4 regions of the Janthinobacterium sp. HH106 genome follow, and region 1 is predicted to be linked to each of the others. Evidence: predicted binding sites of a transcription regulator. Region 1 holds the regulator's gene; each other region holds the start of a gene.

Evidence for each region. The regulator sigma-54, encoded in region 1, starts transcription at its own class of promoters, with help from an activator protein. The targets are predictions, from matches to a motif close to TGGCANGNAANCTGCTTT.
Region 2: a site for sigma-54 is predicted at 1,269-1,286, ahead of JAB8_RS04500 (EDSAP-1 family PEP-CTERM protein). Genes of this name have one in related genera too.
Region 3: a site for sigma-54 is predicted at 1,052-1,069, ahead of urtA (urea ABC transporter substrate-binding protein). Genes of this name have one in related genera too.
Region 4: a site for sigma-54 is predicted at 1,092-1,109, ahead of JAB8_RS09360 (urease accessory protein UreD). Genes of this name have one in related genera too.

The regions. Positions count from the first base shown of each region.
Region 1 is NZ_LRIC01000073.1:81,270-84,455, reverse strand. Features, by position in the region: gene JAB8_RS27105 (enoyl-CoA hydratase/isomerase family protein) at 1-47, opposite strand, end outside; gene raiA (ribosome-associated translation inhibitor RaiA) at 179-538, opposite strand; gene JAB8_RS27095 (RNA polymerase factor sigma-54) at 608-2,086, opposite strand; gene lptB (LPS export ABC transporter ATP-binding protein) at 2,091-2,846, opposite strand; gene lptA (lipopolysaccharide transport periplasmic protein LptA) at 2,846-3,186, opposite strand, start outside.
Region 2 is NZ_LRIC01000008.1:38,128-41,313, forward strand. Features, by position in the region: gene JAB8_RS04495 (glycosyltransferase) at 1-1,171, shown strand, start outside; gene JAB8_RS04500 (EDSAP-1 family PEP-CTERM protein) at 1,360-2,340, shown strand; gene JAB8_RS04505 (EDSAP-1 family PEP-CTERM protein) at 2,449-3,186, shown strand, end outside.
Region 3 is NZ_LRIC01000045.1:78,148-81,333, reverse strand. Features, by position in the region: gene JAB8_RS17150 (transglutaminase family protein) at 1-130, shown strand, start outside; gene JAB8_RS17145 (DUF4349 domain-containing protein) at 147-935, shown strand; gene urtA (urea ABC transporter substrate-binding protein) at 1,121-2,374, shown strand; gene urtB (urea ABC transporter permease subunit UrtB) at 2,512-3,186, shown strand, end outside.
Region 4 is NZ_LRIC01000017.1:59,374-62,559, forward strand. Features, by position in the region: gene JAB8_RS09355 (GGDEF domain-containing response regulator) at 1-1,009, shown strand, start outside; gene JAB8_RS09360 (urease accessory protein UreD) at 1,163-2,005, shown strand; gene JAB8_RS09365 (urease subunit gamma) at 2,047-2,349, shown strand; gene JAB8_RS09370 (urease subunit beta) at 2,380-2,709, shown strand; gene ureC (urease subunit alpha) at 2,711-3,186, shown strand, end outside.

The DNA of each region.
Region 1 (3,186 bases):
ATGTGGCCCGTGCGGTGGCGGATGGAAATCTGGACGAGGTCGCTCATGGCAGGCAGGAAAGAAGTGAAAGTGCAAACATTCTAGCGCCTGCGCGGCGAACATTGCGTTTCGCTGGACGCAAAAAAGGGCGCAATGTGCGCCCTTAGTTGATCACAGCCGGTTGAAAGTCGCGGGCCGCTTAGGCGGGGGCGAATTCTTCTTCCGAACTGTCTGGCAGATGCTTGATCGCCTCTTTACCGTGCCCTTGCACTTTGGTTTTGTATTTCATCACTTGCCTATCGAGCTTGTCGATCAGGGTATCGATCGCGGCATACAGGTCGTGTGCCAGGCTTTCCACATAGACAGTTTTGCCACTCAGACGCAGGTTGACTTCGGCCTTTTGGCGTTTTTCTTTCTCTTTGAGGTTGTCGACGGTCAGAATCACGGCGATATCGATAACTTGATCGAAATGACGTTTCACGCGCTCCAGCTTCGTTTGTACGTATTCACGGATGGCTGGTGTCACTTCGATATGATGTCCGCTGATGGTGAGATTCATACACACTCCTAAAGATGATCGGGTTCGTGCGGTCCATCGTATCCGGCCCGCAGAGGAACCGAAAAAAACTTACAAACACTTACGCAGGCTCACTGGCGGAATTTTTAACGCTTCCCGGTATTTGGCAACAGTACGTCGCGCAATCACCATGCCTTGTTCCCCCAGCATGTCCGCAATCTTACTGTCGGATAAAGGATTTTTAGGGTCTTCTGCTCCTGTCAGTTGCACGATCAATGCCCGTATCGCCGTCGATGACGCTTCGCCCCCCGCTTCGGTGGCGACGTGGCTACCAAAGAAATATTTCAACTCGAACATGCCGTGCGGGGTCAGCATGTACTTTTGAGTTGTTACCCGCGAGATAGTACTCTCGTGTAAACCCAGTGTATCAGCTATTTCACGGAGCACAAGGGGGCGCATGGCAACAGCCCCATGCGAGAAAAAGTTCTTTTGTCTTTCTACTATCGCCTGCGCCACGCGCAGAATCGTGTCGAAGCGCTGGCGCATATTCTTGATCAGCCACTTGGCTTCCTGCAACTGTGCACCCATGGCACCCTCGCCCTTGCCCTGCTTGAGCAAGTTGGCGTACATGGCATTGACGCGCAGGCGCGGCATGACGTCGTTGTTCAGGGTCACTTGCCAGCCATTGCGCGCGCGCTTGACGACGACGTCGGGCACCACGTAATCGGACACGTCCGCAGCGAACACGGCGCCCGGATGCGGGTTGCACTGGCGAATTACCGTCTGCGCTTCACGCAAGTCTTCATCGTCGCAATCGAGGGCTTTTTTCAGCTTGTTGAAATCGCGCTGGGCAAACCAGGCCAGGTGCTTTTCCACGATGACGAGGGCCATGCGCCGCGTCACCATGGCGATGTGCGGCAAGCGCTTGATTTGCAGCGCCAGGCATTCGGACGCATTGCGCGCGCCCACGCCCGGTGGATCGAAACTTTGCAGCAGCGACAAGGCCGTGCGCATCTCGTCGGCATCGATTTCCAGCTCTTCCGGCAGGCGCGCCAGGATGTCGTCGAGCGACTCTTCCAGGTAGCCATTGTCGTCGAGCGCGTCGATGATCAGCTCGACCAGCGCGCGGTCGCGCAATTCGAGCACCGTCACGCGCATCTGCTCCATCAGGTGTTCGCGCAGGGTGCAGTGATGGGCCTCCAGTTGCGGGCGGGAATCTTCGTCGTCGGGCGCCTTGCCCCGGCTCGCCTCGCTCCAGTCGCTGTCGCCGCCATCCGCGGCGGCCGGGCCCTCGCCCGCCTCGCCGTCAAAGGTTTCCGCTTCGGCCGGCGCCGCGGGCGCCTCCTGGCCTGGCGGCTGGGGCGGCGCTTCGGCCGGCGCGGCCGTGGAGCTCAAGGCCCCGTCGGACAGCAGGCGCAGCGAACGGTCGAGCGGATCGTCGAGGCGCTCGAGCAAGGGATTGTCCGTCAGCAGTTGCTCGAGTTCCTGGTGCAATTCCAGAGTAGACAATTGCAACAGGCGTATCGATTGCTGCAACTGCGGCGTCAGTGCCAGGTGCTGCGAAGTGCGCAGCTGCAATGATTGTTTCATTGGCTTACATGCGGAAGTGTTCGCCCAGATAGACCCGGCGTACCGACTCGTTCGCGATGATGTCGTCGGGGCGTCCCGACGCCAGTACCGAGCCCTGGTTGATGATGTAGGCACGGTCGCAAATACCCAGCGTCTCGCGCACATTATGATCGGTGATCAGCACGCCGATATTGCGCTCCTTCAAGAAGCGCACGATGCGCTGGATCTCGATCACGGCGATCGGGTCGACGCCGGCGAACGGTTCGTCGAGCAGCACGAAACGGGGATCGGTGGCCAGGGCGCGGGCGATTTCCACGCGGCGGCGCTCGCCGCCCGACAGGGACAGCGCCTGGTTCTCGCGCAACTTTTCAATCTGCAAGTCGGCCAGCAGTTTATCCAGGCGTTCCTCGATCTCGGCCTTCTTCAAAGGACGGCCTTCGACGGTCTGGATTTCCAGCACGGCGCGGATATTGTCTTCCACCGTCAGCTTGCGGAACACGGACGCCTCCTGCGGCAGATACGACAGGCCCATCTGTGCGCGGCGGTGGATCGGCAGGCTGGAAATGTCCACGCCGCTGATGTCGATGCTGCCGCCATCCGACGGCACCAGGCCGACGATCATGTAGAACGAGGTGGTCTTGCCTGCGCCGTTCGGGCCCAGCAGCCCCACCACTTCGCCGCATTCGACTTGCAGCGAGACATCATGCACGACTTGCCGCTTGCCATAGGTTTTCTGCAGTCCGCGAACGATCAGGGTGCTGCCGCAACGGGTATTGTCCATTATTTCGTTCCTGGCACAGGTGTGGCAGGCGCTTTCTCCGCCGCGGGCGCCTTGGTCTTCGGCTGGATCACCATGCGCACGCTGCCGCCGTCGGAGGTGCTGGTGCCGCTGTCGGAATTTTCCATCTTGAATACTTCCTTGCGGCTGTCATACGAGATGAAGGCGCCATTGGCCACGTCGGTCACTTTCGTGCCTTCCAGGCGCGTCAGCTTGGCCTTGGAAAACAGTTTCACCACTTCCGTCTTGTTGTCGTATTCCACGCGCTCCGCTTCGCCTTCGACCCACAGGTCGCCGGCGCCATCGCGCTTCTGGCGGAACGTGGCCAGCTTGCCGGGATCGG
Region 2 (3,186 bases), on a different contig from region 1:
ACTGAGCCTGGCCCAGGGCCTGGACGAGGAAGCGTACGAAGTGCACTTTGCCTGCGCCGATGGGTATGACTTTTGTTTCAGGCAAGCCCACTTCCGCCGCTGGCGCATCGACAGCATTTCATCACTGCAATTTCTGCAGGCGCTGGCCCACGGCAAGCCCGTCTATACGGAAAGCACCTTGCATGCGTACGTGGAAGATGACTTGCGCCTGCTTAATGCAGCCCAGCCCGATCTCGTGATCGGCGACTTTCGCCTGTCGCTCTCCGTCAGCGCGCGCCTGCAGCACATTCCCTACATTACCGTCAGCAACGCCTACTGGAGTCCCTGGGTGCGCCAGCATTACACGGTGCCCAGCCTGCCCCTGACGGGCGTGCTGCCCATCTGGCTGGCCGATCCCCTGTTCCGCCTGATCCGCCCGCTGGCCTTCGCCTCGCATGCCGTCCCCCTGAACCGCGTGCGCCGACGCCATGGCCTGCCATCGCTGGGCAGCGACCTGCGGCGCATCTATACGGATGCCGACCGCACCTTGTACGCCGATATTCCCCAGCTGTTCCCGCCGCATGGCATGCCACCCACGCACGACTACCTGGGCCCCATCATCTGGGCGCCGCCGCTCGACTTGCCGGACTGGTGGCAGCGACCGGAACTGAGCAGCGGACGGCCGATCGTCTATGTCACGCTGGGCAGCTCGGGCCAGGGGCAATTGCTGCCGCGCGTGCTGCGCGCGCTGGCGCCCCTGCCCGTCACCGTGCTGGCGGCCACGGCCGGCACCATCCGCGTCGATGCCGTGCCGCCGAATGCCTATGTCGCGCCCTTTCTGCCGGGCGACGCGGCCGCCCGCCGCGCCAGCCTGGTGATCTGCAACGGCGGCAGCCCCACCAGCCAGCAGGCGCTGACGGCAGGCGTACCCGTCATCGGCATCGCCGGCAACCTCGACCAATTCCTCAACATGCACGGCATCGCGGGCGCCGGCGCCGGCCTGCTGCTGCGCGCCGACCGTTTCCAGGAAACCGCCTTGCGCCATGCCGCCACGCGCATGCTCGACGATGGCCGCGCCAGGTTGGCCGCGCGTCAACTGGCCACGGCCATGCGCGACTATGTGCCAGGGCAACGCTTGCTGCCCCATCTGCACGCCCTGCTGGGCTCGTCGCCCCGTGATAGCCAGCCTTGACGGGCGCCGTCGGTTTTTCTTACAACGCGTCCGGCAACACCTGCACTGTGTCAACAAAAGCACGCCAAGTCATTGATTTCAAAAGAACCTCATGCGTTGGCATGGAAGTCGCTTAAGTCTGGCCATGAGCACCTGCCGACAGGACTCAGGCAAGACTTCCAGACTCACTCAACCACGAGGTGAATGACATGAAACTTTCTAAACTGAAACTGCTCCCGGCAGCAGCGACACTGGCCATGCTGTGCGCGGCCGGTAGCGCACAAGCGGGCGCCTACGGCTATTCCTACAACAACATCTTCGGCCTGGTCATCGCCGTGCCGACGGGCCAGATCACGGTGGCCAACAGCACCACGATTTCGCGCAGCACGGCCACCCTGAACGGCGTGAGCGTCATCAACGGCGGCGCCGGTTCGCTCGACGCGCCGCGCGCCAACGTCGGGGCCGTCACCAAGGGCGAAAACGACTTCACCCAGCAAGGCCCCACTGGCACCTATTCGCGCGGCGATGCGCAGATCGTCAGCACGCAGTTCCCTTCGTTCCCGCCCGGCTCCACCTCCACCCAGGTGGTGAACGTGGCCGAAGCCCATCTGGGCGGCCCTGCCGGTACGGCCGATGCCTCCGGGCGCAATGGCTCGACCACAGGTTTTTCCGTCGATTTCGTCGTCGGTTCGCCCACGGCGACGCTGAGCTTTGACTTCCTGGCGTCGCCCTTCATGCAGGTCTTCCTGCAAAGCACGGTCGGCCAGTTGTCCACGGCCACGGCCAACCTGGTCGTCACCTTCACCATCACGGATGCGGCGGGCCTGACGGTGTTCAACTGGACGCCCGATGGCGTGATCGGCTCGGGCATCTTCGGTGGCACGGAAAACGCCGACGGCGCCAACCTGAACACCAGTCTGGCGACCAATTTCCTGACGCGCGGCAACCTGTTCACCTACGACCCTTCCGGCTGCGGCACGCCCACGGGCACGGGCGTGGGTACGGGCTGCGGCAGCAACTTCAGCTCCGTCAGCAATGCTTTAACGGCCGGCAACTACACCTTGACCTTGAATGCGGTGGAAAGCGTGGACCTGGTGAAACAGGCGGTGCCGGAACCTGGCACTCTGGCACTGCTGGGTCTGGGCCTGGCTGGCCTGGGCTATGCCCGCCGCCGCAAGGTTGCCGCCTGAACCAGGCAACAGGGGGATTTACAGGCGAGGGAGTCTCCTCGCCTTTTTTTATGTGGCAAGCCTGTCGGTTTTCCTTACAACGCGGCCGACCGGCAGATGAGGATTTTCATGACTACATTTTCTTGTACCCGCTTGTCAACGGCCTTGCTGGCCTTGCTGTTGCTGGGCAGCAGCGGCACTGCCGGCGCCGCCGCCTATGGCTATTCGTACACCAGCGTCTTTGGCCTCGTCATCAGCAACCCCACCGGCTCCACCACCTTGGTCAGCAATATCGACCTGTCGCGCACCACCGCCACGCTCAATGGCAGCAGCGTCATCCACGGCGGCAGCAACGAGATCGATGCGCAGCAAGCGACACGCGGCGCCGTCACCAAGGGGGAAAATGATTTTACGCAACAAGGCATGGGCACGGCCTCGTTTGCGCGCGGCGAGGCGCAGATCGTCACCTCGCAAATCCCCCCCTTTCCGCCAGGCTCGACCAGTACGCACACGGTGAATGCGGCGGAAACCTTCCTCACGGGCGGCGGCAGCGCCGACGCCTCGGGACGCAACGGTTCCAGTACCGCGATGACCGTCAATTTCGTCGTCGGCCAACCGGGCGCGACCCTGGCCTTCGACTTCCAGGCCCTGCCTTTCATGCAGTTGTACCTCGATGCCCTGGCCGGCACGGGCTCGGCGGCCACGACGAATATGGCGATGACGTTTACCATCATCGATGAACATGGCCAGATCGTCTTCAACTGGGCCCCCGACGGCAACCTGGGCTCCGGCATCCTGGGCGGCACCGAACTGGCCGACGCCGCCAGCCTCAATACAGGGTACGCGCAAACGCCGCTGACCAGCGGC
Region 3 (3,186 bases), on a different contig from region 1:
AGAGCGCGATCTGCCGGAAATCTGGCCGGCACCGCTGCCCCAGGTGATCGCCTCGCTGACCTGCCATGCCACGGTGCAGGACGTGGCCGCGCACTTGCCCGATATCGAATTGTTGCCGCTGAAAAAATAATTTCAAGAAAGAAATCATGAAAAAAGTGTATCTTGGTCTGTTCGGCCTGATGTTGCTGGCCGGTTGCGGCGGCAAGGGCGAGAGCGGCGGGCAATCGAGCGCCGCGCGTCTCGATGGCAAGGAAAAAGGCAGCGAGTTTCTTGCCTATGAACACAATGTCAGCGTCGATACGAGCGAGGCGCAAGTGCGGCCCCTGTATGAAAAAGTGGTCGCCGCCTGCAAGGCCGATACGGAAAACGGCTGTCTGCTGCTCGATTCCAGCCTCGACAGCGGCCGCTACGTGCATGCGCGCATCAGCATGCGCGCCAAGCCGGCCGGCATCAAAAAGCTCGTCGCGCTGGTCGCGGCCGATGGCGACGTCACCAGCCAGGGCACCAAGGTGGAAGACCTGGGCCGTCCTGTGCTCGACAGCAAGAAGCGCCTGGAGATGCTGAAACAGTACCAGGCGCAGCTGCAAGACCTGGAAAAGCGCTCTGGCGCGAACGTCGACGCCCTGATCAAGGTGACGAAGGAGCTGGCCAACGTGCAAGTGGAGCTGGAGCAGGCGACGGCGGCCAATGCGCTATTAATGCAGCGCATCGACACGGACTTGCTGAACGTAATGATCAGCGCTGAAGGCAAGCAATCGTTCTGGCGGCCCGTCAAGCGTGCGTTGGGCAATTTCACGGACAACCTGTCGGAAGGCGTGGCCAACGCCATCACGGCCATGGCTTACATCCTGCCGTGGCTGATCGCTTTCGTGCTGCTGTTCCCGCTGGGCCGCAAGGGCTGGCGCCGCTTGAGAGGCTTGCCGCGCAAGGATTAAAGCCTCCGGCGCACCGTTTTACGGCAATTTGAAACCTGGCTGCACAGTCCTTGTGCAGCCAGGTTTTTTTTCGTGCGGCGAGCGCCGCGTGCACCATGGCGGACAGCTGTAGGCGCTGGCACGCATTCTGCTTTAACAACATGGCAGGCCCAGCTCGACCCCACGAACCCATCACAGGAGTCCCCATGTCACGACGCATCATCCTGAAAGCGGCCGCCGCCGGCGCATTCGCCCTGGCCACGTCCACTTATATGCAGGCAGCCCTGGCCGCCGATACGATCAAGGTCGGCATCTTGCACTCCCTGTCGGGCACCATGGCCATTTCAGAAACGTCGCTCAAGGATGTGGCGCTGATGACGATTGCCGAGATCAATGCCAAGGGTGGCTTGCTGGGCAAGAAGCTGGAAGCCGTCGTCGTCGACCCCGCGTCGAACTGGCCTTTGTTCGCGGAAAAAGCGAGACAACTGGTAGCGCAAGACAAGGTGGCCGTGGTATTCGGCTGCTGGACGTCCGTGTCGCGCAAGTCGGTTTTGCCCGTCTTCAAGGAACTCAACAGCCTGCTGTTTTACCCGGTGCAATACGAGGGCGAGGAGCTGGAAAAGAATGTGTTTTATACGGGCGCCGCGCCCAACCAGCAGGCGATCCCCGCCGTCGAATACCTGATGAGCACAGATGGCGGCGGGGCCAAGCGTTTCGTGCTGCTGGGCACGGATTACGTGTATCCGCGCACCACCAACAAGATCCTGCGCGCCTTTTTGAAAAGCAAGGGAGTCAAGGACAGCGATATCAGCGAGGTCTACACGCCGTTCGGCCATGCCGACTATCAAACCATCGTCGCCAACATCAAGAAGTTTTCCACGGGCGGCAAGACGGCCGTCATTTCCACCATCAATGGCGATTCGAACGTGCCGTTCTACAAGGAGCTGGGCAATGCGGGCCTGAAAGCCACGGACGTGCCCGTCGTCGCGTTTTCCGTGGGCGAGGAAGAGCTGCGCGGCATCGATACCAAGCCCTTGCTCGGTCACCTGGCGGCGTGGAATTATTTTGAATCCGTCAAGAATCCGGTAAATACCGCCTTCATCAAGCAGTGGAAGGCGTATGCGGTGGCGCAAAAGCTGCCGAACGCGGGTTCGGTGGTGACGAACGACCCGATGGAAGCGACCTATGTGGGCATCCACATGTGGGCGCAAGCCGTGGAAAAGGCGAAATCGACGGACACGGACAAGGTGATCGCCGCCATGGCGGGCCAGAGCGTCAAGGCGCCATCGGGCTTCACCCTGACCATGGATGCAACGAACCACCACTTGCACAAGCCCGTGATGATCGGCGAGATCAAGGCCGATGGGCAATTCAATGTCGTGTGGAAAACCAAGGAACCGATACGCGCCCAGCCGTGGAGCCCGTATATCAAGGGTAATGAGGGCAAGCAGAAGCTGTAAAAAGCTTGCGCGTCGATTCGTCGCCGCAACCCCAGGCAAAGAGCTGGGGTCAGACCCGGCGGGTCTGACCCCTGTCCTTGTCTTTGGGGGAAGGATACCTATCAAGACATCGGCTTTACTACATGGAATCCATGCACATGCAGCTTCTCCCCAAACTGCTGGTCCTCGCCTGCCTGTTGCTATCCTCGCTGGCGCAGGCCGCCATCCCTCCCGACCTGCTCAAGCCGCTGGCCGGCGACGATCCCGACGCCAGGGTCGCCGCCGTGGCGCAGATAGCCGCCCTGGCCACGCCCGAGGCTGCCAAGGTGCTGCAAGCGCTGCAGGACGACGCCTTGTACGCCGCGCCCGACGGCAAGGTGTACATCGTTGACGGCGAGCAGGCGGTTGACCCGGCAATCGGCCGGAACGTGCCGATGCCCGACGGCATCGATGGCGTGATGGTCAACAACCGCTTGCGCGCGGCCGTGGCAGGCGCCTTGTCGGGTTTGCAGTTGCTGGCGCCGGAGCGCAGCGCCCGCCTGGCCGCCGCGCAAGCCTTGCAAAAGGCGGTCGACCCCGCGCAGCTCCCCCTGATCCGCACCGCGCTGGCGCGGGAAAGCGACGCTGAAATTCAACAACTATTGCAAGTGCTGATCGCCAGCGCCAACCTGCATGCACCCGACGCCGCCACGCGCAAGGCCGCCGTGCAGGCGCTGGCGGGCAGCAGCGATGCGCGCCTGCTGCCGGTGCTGCAAGCCATGCTGGAGCAGGGCGGCGAACCCGACGAAGCCGTGCAGCTGGCCGCCATCGACACCATGCGCCAGATCAAGGGA
Region 4 (3,186 bases), on a different contig from region 1:
GCTGGCGCAAACCATCCTGGCCGGCTTGCGCGAAGAATTGAGTGTTGACGGCGAGCGCCTGGCGCTGACCACCAGCATCGGCATCGCCATGTGCCCGGCAGACGGCGACAGCCTCGACGACGTGCTGCGCCACGCCGACACGGCCCTCGTGCGCGCCAAGGAAATGGGGCGCGACCATTACGCCTTCTTCACGGAGCGCATGGGCAGCGATATCCGCGCCCGCCTGGCCATGCAGCAGCAGTTGCGCGGCGCCATCGGCCGCGACGAATTCGAAGTGCATTACCAGCCGCAGATGTGCTTGCGCACGGGCGCCATGCTGGGTGCGGAAGCGTTATTGCGGTGGAATAACCCTGTGCTGGGCAAGGTGCCGCCCGGCCTGTTCATTGCGCTGGCCGAGGAATATGGCTTGATCACGGCTATCGGAGAATGGGTGCTTGAAAGCGTGTGCGCGCAGATCCGCGTGTGGCACGATGCGGGCCTGGGCAGCATCAAGGTGGCCGTCAACCTGTCCGGCAAGCAGTTCGCGCAGGACCGCACGGTGCCCTTCGTCGAGGCGGCCCTGCGCAAGTACGGCATCGCGCCCGCCTGCCTGGGCATCGAGATCACGGAAAGCACGGTGATGGGCGACCCGGACAAGGCCGTGGCGGCCCTCACGCGCCTGAAGGACATCGGCGTGGGCATTTCGCTCGACGACTTCGGCACCGGCTATTCCAGCCTCGGTTACCTGAAGCGCTTTCCCATCGACGTGCTGAAGATCGACAAATCCTTCGTCGACGACGTCACCACCAGCAGCAGCGACGCGGCCATCGCCCGTTCCGTCATCTCGCTGGCGCACAACCTCGACATGCGCGTCATCGCCGAAGGCGTGGAAACGCGCGAGCAGGTCGCCTTCCTGACGGAACACGGCTGCGATGAAATGCAGGGCTATTATTTCAGCCGCCCCCTGGGCGCGGCACTGTTTACGGCCTTGCTGCGCGAACGGCGCACCCTGGCCATGGCCGAGGCATAAGCGCCGCGGTGCGGTCGCTGCACCATGCCGGTGCATTCGCTGCAACGCGGTGCACGATTCTCACGTTTCCTTCACCTGATGCTGGCACATATCCTGCTTAGGTAATCGCTTATTTACGCGATTGCCCGCATGCCAGACAGCAGCCACCCAGTCATGCCTCCACCAGCCAGCGCACACGGCGCCTGGCAGGCGCACCTGCGCCTGGGCTTCGCGCTGCACGATGGCGTCAGCCGCCTTGTCGAGCGCACGCACAGGGGCCCCCTGCGCGTGCAAAAGCCCCTGTATCCGGAAGGCGGTGCCGTCTGCCACGCCATCATCATCCATCCGCCCGGCGGCGTGGTGGGCGGCGACCAGCTGGCCGTCGACGCCACGGCGGGCGAGGGCGCACACGCTTTGCTCACGTCGCCGGGCGCCGCCAAATGGTACCGCGCCAACGGCCATGTCTCGGGCCAGCACATCGTGCTGCGCGCGGGCAGCGGCGCCGCCATCGAGTGGCTGCCGCAGGAAAGCATTTTCTTCGACCAGGCCTGCGTGCGCCTGCGACATGAGGTGGACCTGGCGGCGGACGCCGGCTACATCGGCTGCGACATCGTTTGCCTGGGCCGCAGCGCCGCAGGCGAAATTTTTAATACGGGCAGCATCAGCCAGCAGGTGCAGATCCGCCGCGGCGGCAAGCTGCTGTGGTGGGAGCAGGGCGTGCTGGCTGCCGGCGGCGCCCTGATGGCCAGCCCGCTGGGATTGGGCGGACACACGGTATGCGCCACCCTGATCGCCGTCGGCCGGCCTGTTTCTTCCGCCGTACTGGCGGCCGTGCGCGACATCGCCGTGCCGGCCGGCGCCGCGTTTGGCGCCACGCACATGAAATCGCTGGTGGTGGTGCGCCTGCTGTGCGGCGACAGCGAGGCGGCGCGCCGCGTCATGCTGGCCGCCTGGCAGCTGCTGCGCCCCGCCATGCTGGGACGCGACGCCGTCGTGCCCCGCATCTGGAACACTTAGCATCTGGAACACTTAATCAGGAAAGAAGCGCAAGGAAAACCATGGACCTGACTCCCCGCGAAAAAGACAAGCTGCTCATTTTTACGGCCGCGCTGCTGGCCGAACGGCGCCTGGCGCGCGGCTTGAAATTGAATTACCCGGAAGCGGTGGCCCTGATTAGCGCCGCCATCATGGAAGGCGCGCGCGACGGCAAGTCGGTGGCGCAGCTGATGTCGGACGGCACCAAGATACTCTCGCGCGCCGACGTCATGGACGGCATCGCCGAGATGATCCCCGACATCCAGGTGGAAGCGACCTTCCCCGACGGTAGCAAGCTGGTGACCGTGCACCACCCGATACCGTAACCCTACAAGCGACATTGACAGGAGCCCCTCATGACCCCAGGCGAATACCAATTGGAAGAAGGCGAAATCAGCTTGAACGCGGGGCGCGCCACGGCCACCGTGGTGGTGGCCAACCGGGGCGACCGGCCCATCCAGGTCGGCTCGCACTTTCACTTTTTTGAAGTCAATCCGGCGCTGGCCTTCGAGCGCTGGCGTGCCTACGGCATGCGCCTCAATATCACGGCCGGCACGGCCGTGCGCTTCGAACCGGGCCAGCAGCGCACGGTGGAACTGGTGGCGCTGGCGGGCGAACGCAAGGTTTACGGCTTCAACGGCGAAGTGATGGGCGAACTGCAAGACACACCACCGGGAAAGGATTGAGATGGCCAGCATTCCCCGCAGCGCGTATGCCGAGATGTTCGGCCCCACCAAGGGCGACCGCATCCGCCTGGCCGACACGGAACTGTTCATCGAGATCGAGCATGACTACGCGATCTACGGCGAAGAAGTGAAATTCGGCGGCGGCAAGGTGATCCGCGACGGCATGGGCCAGTCGCAGCGCTGCGCGGCCGAAGTGATGGACACCGTCATCACGAATGCCGTCATCCTCGACCACTGGGGCATCGTGAAGGCCGACATCGGCCTGAAAAACGGTCTGATTTTCGGCATCGGCAAGGCGGGCAATCCCGATATCCAGCCCGGCGTGACCCTGGCCATCGGCGGCGCCACCGAGATCATCGCCGGCGAAGGCATGATCGTCACGGCCGGCGGCGTCGACACGCACATCCACTTCATCTGCCCGCAGCAGATCGAGGAAGCGCTGATGAGCGGCGTGACCACCATGCTGGGCGGCGGCAC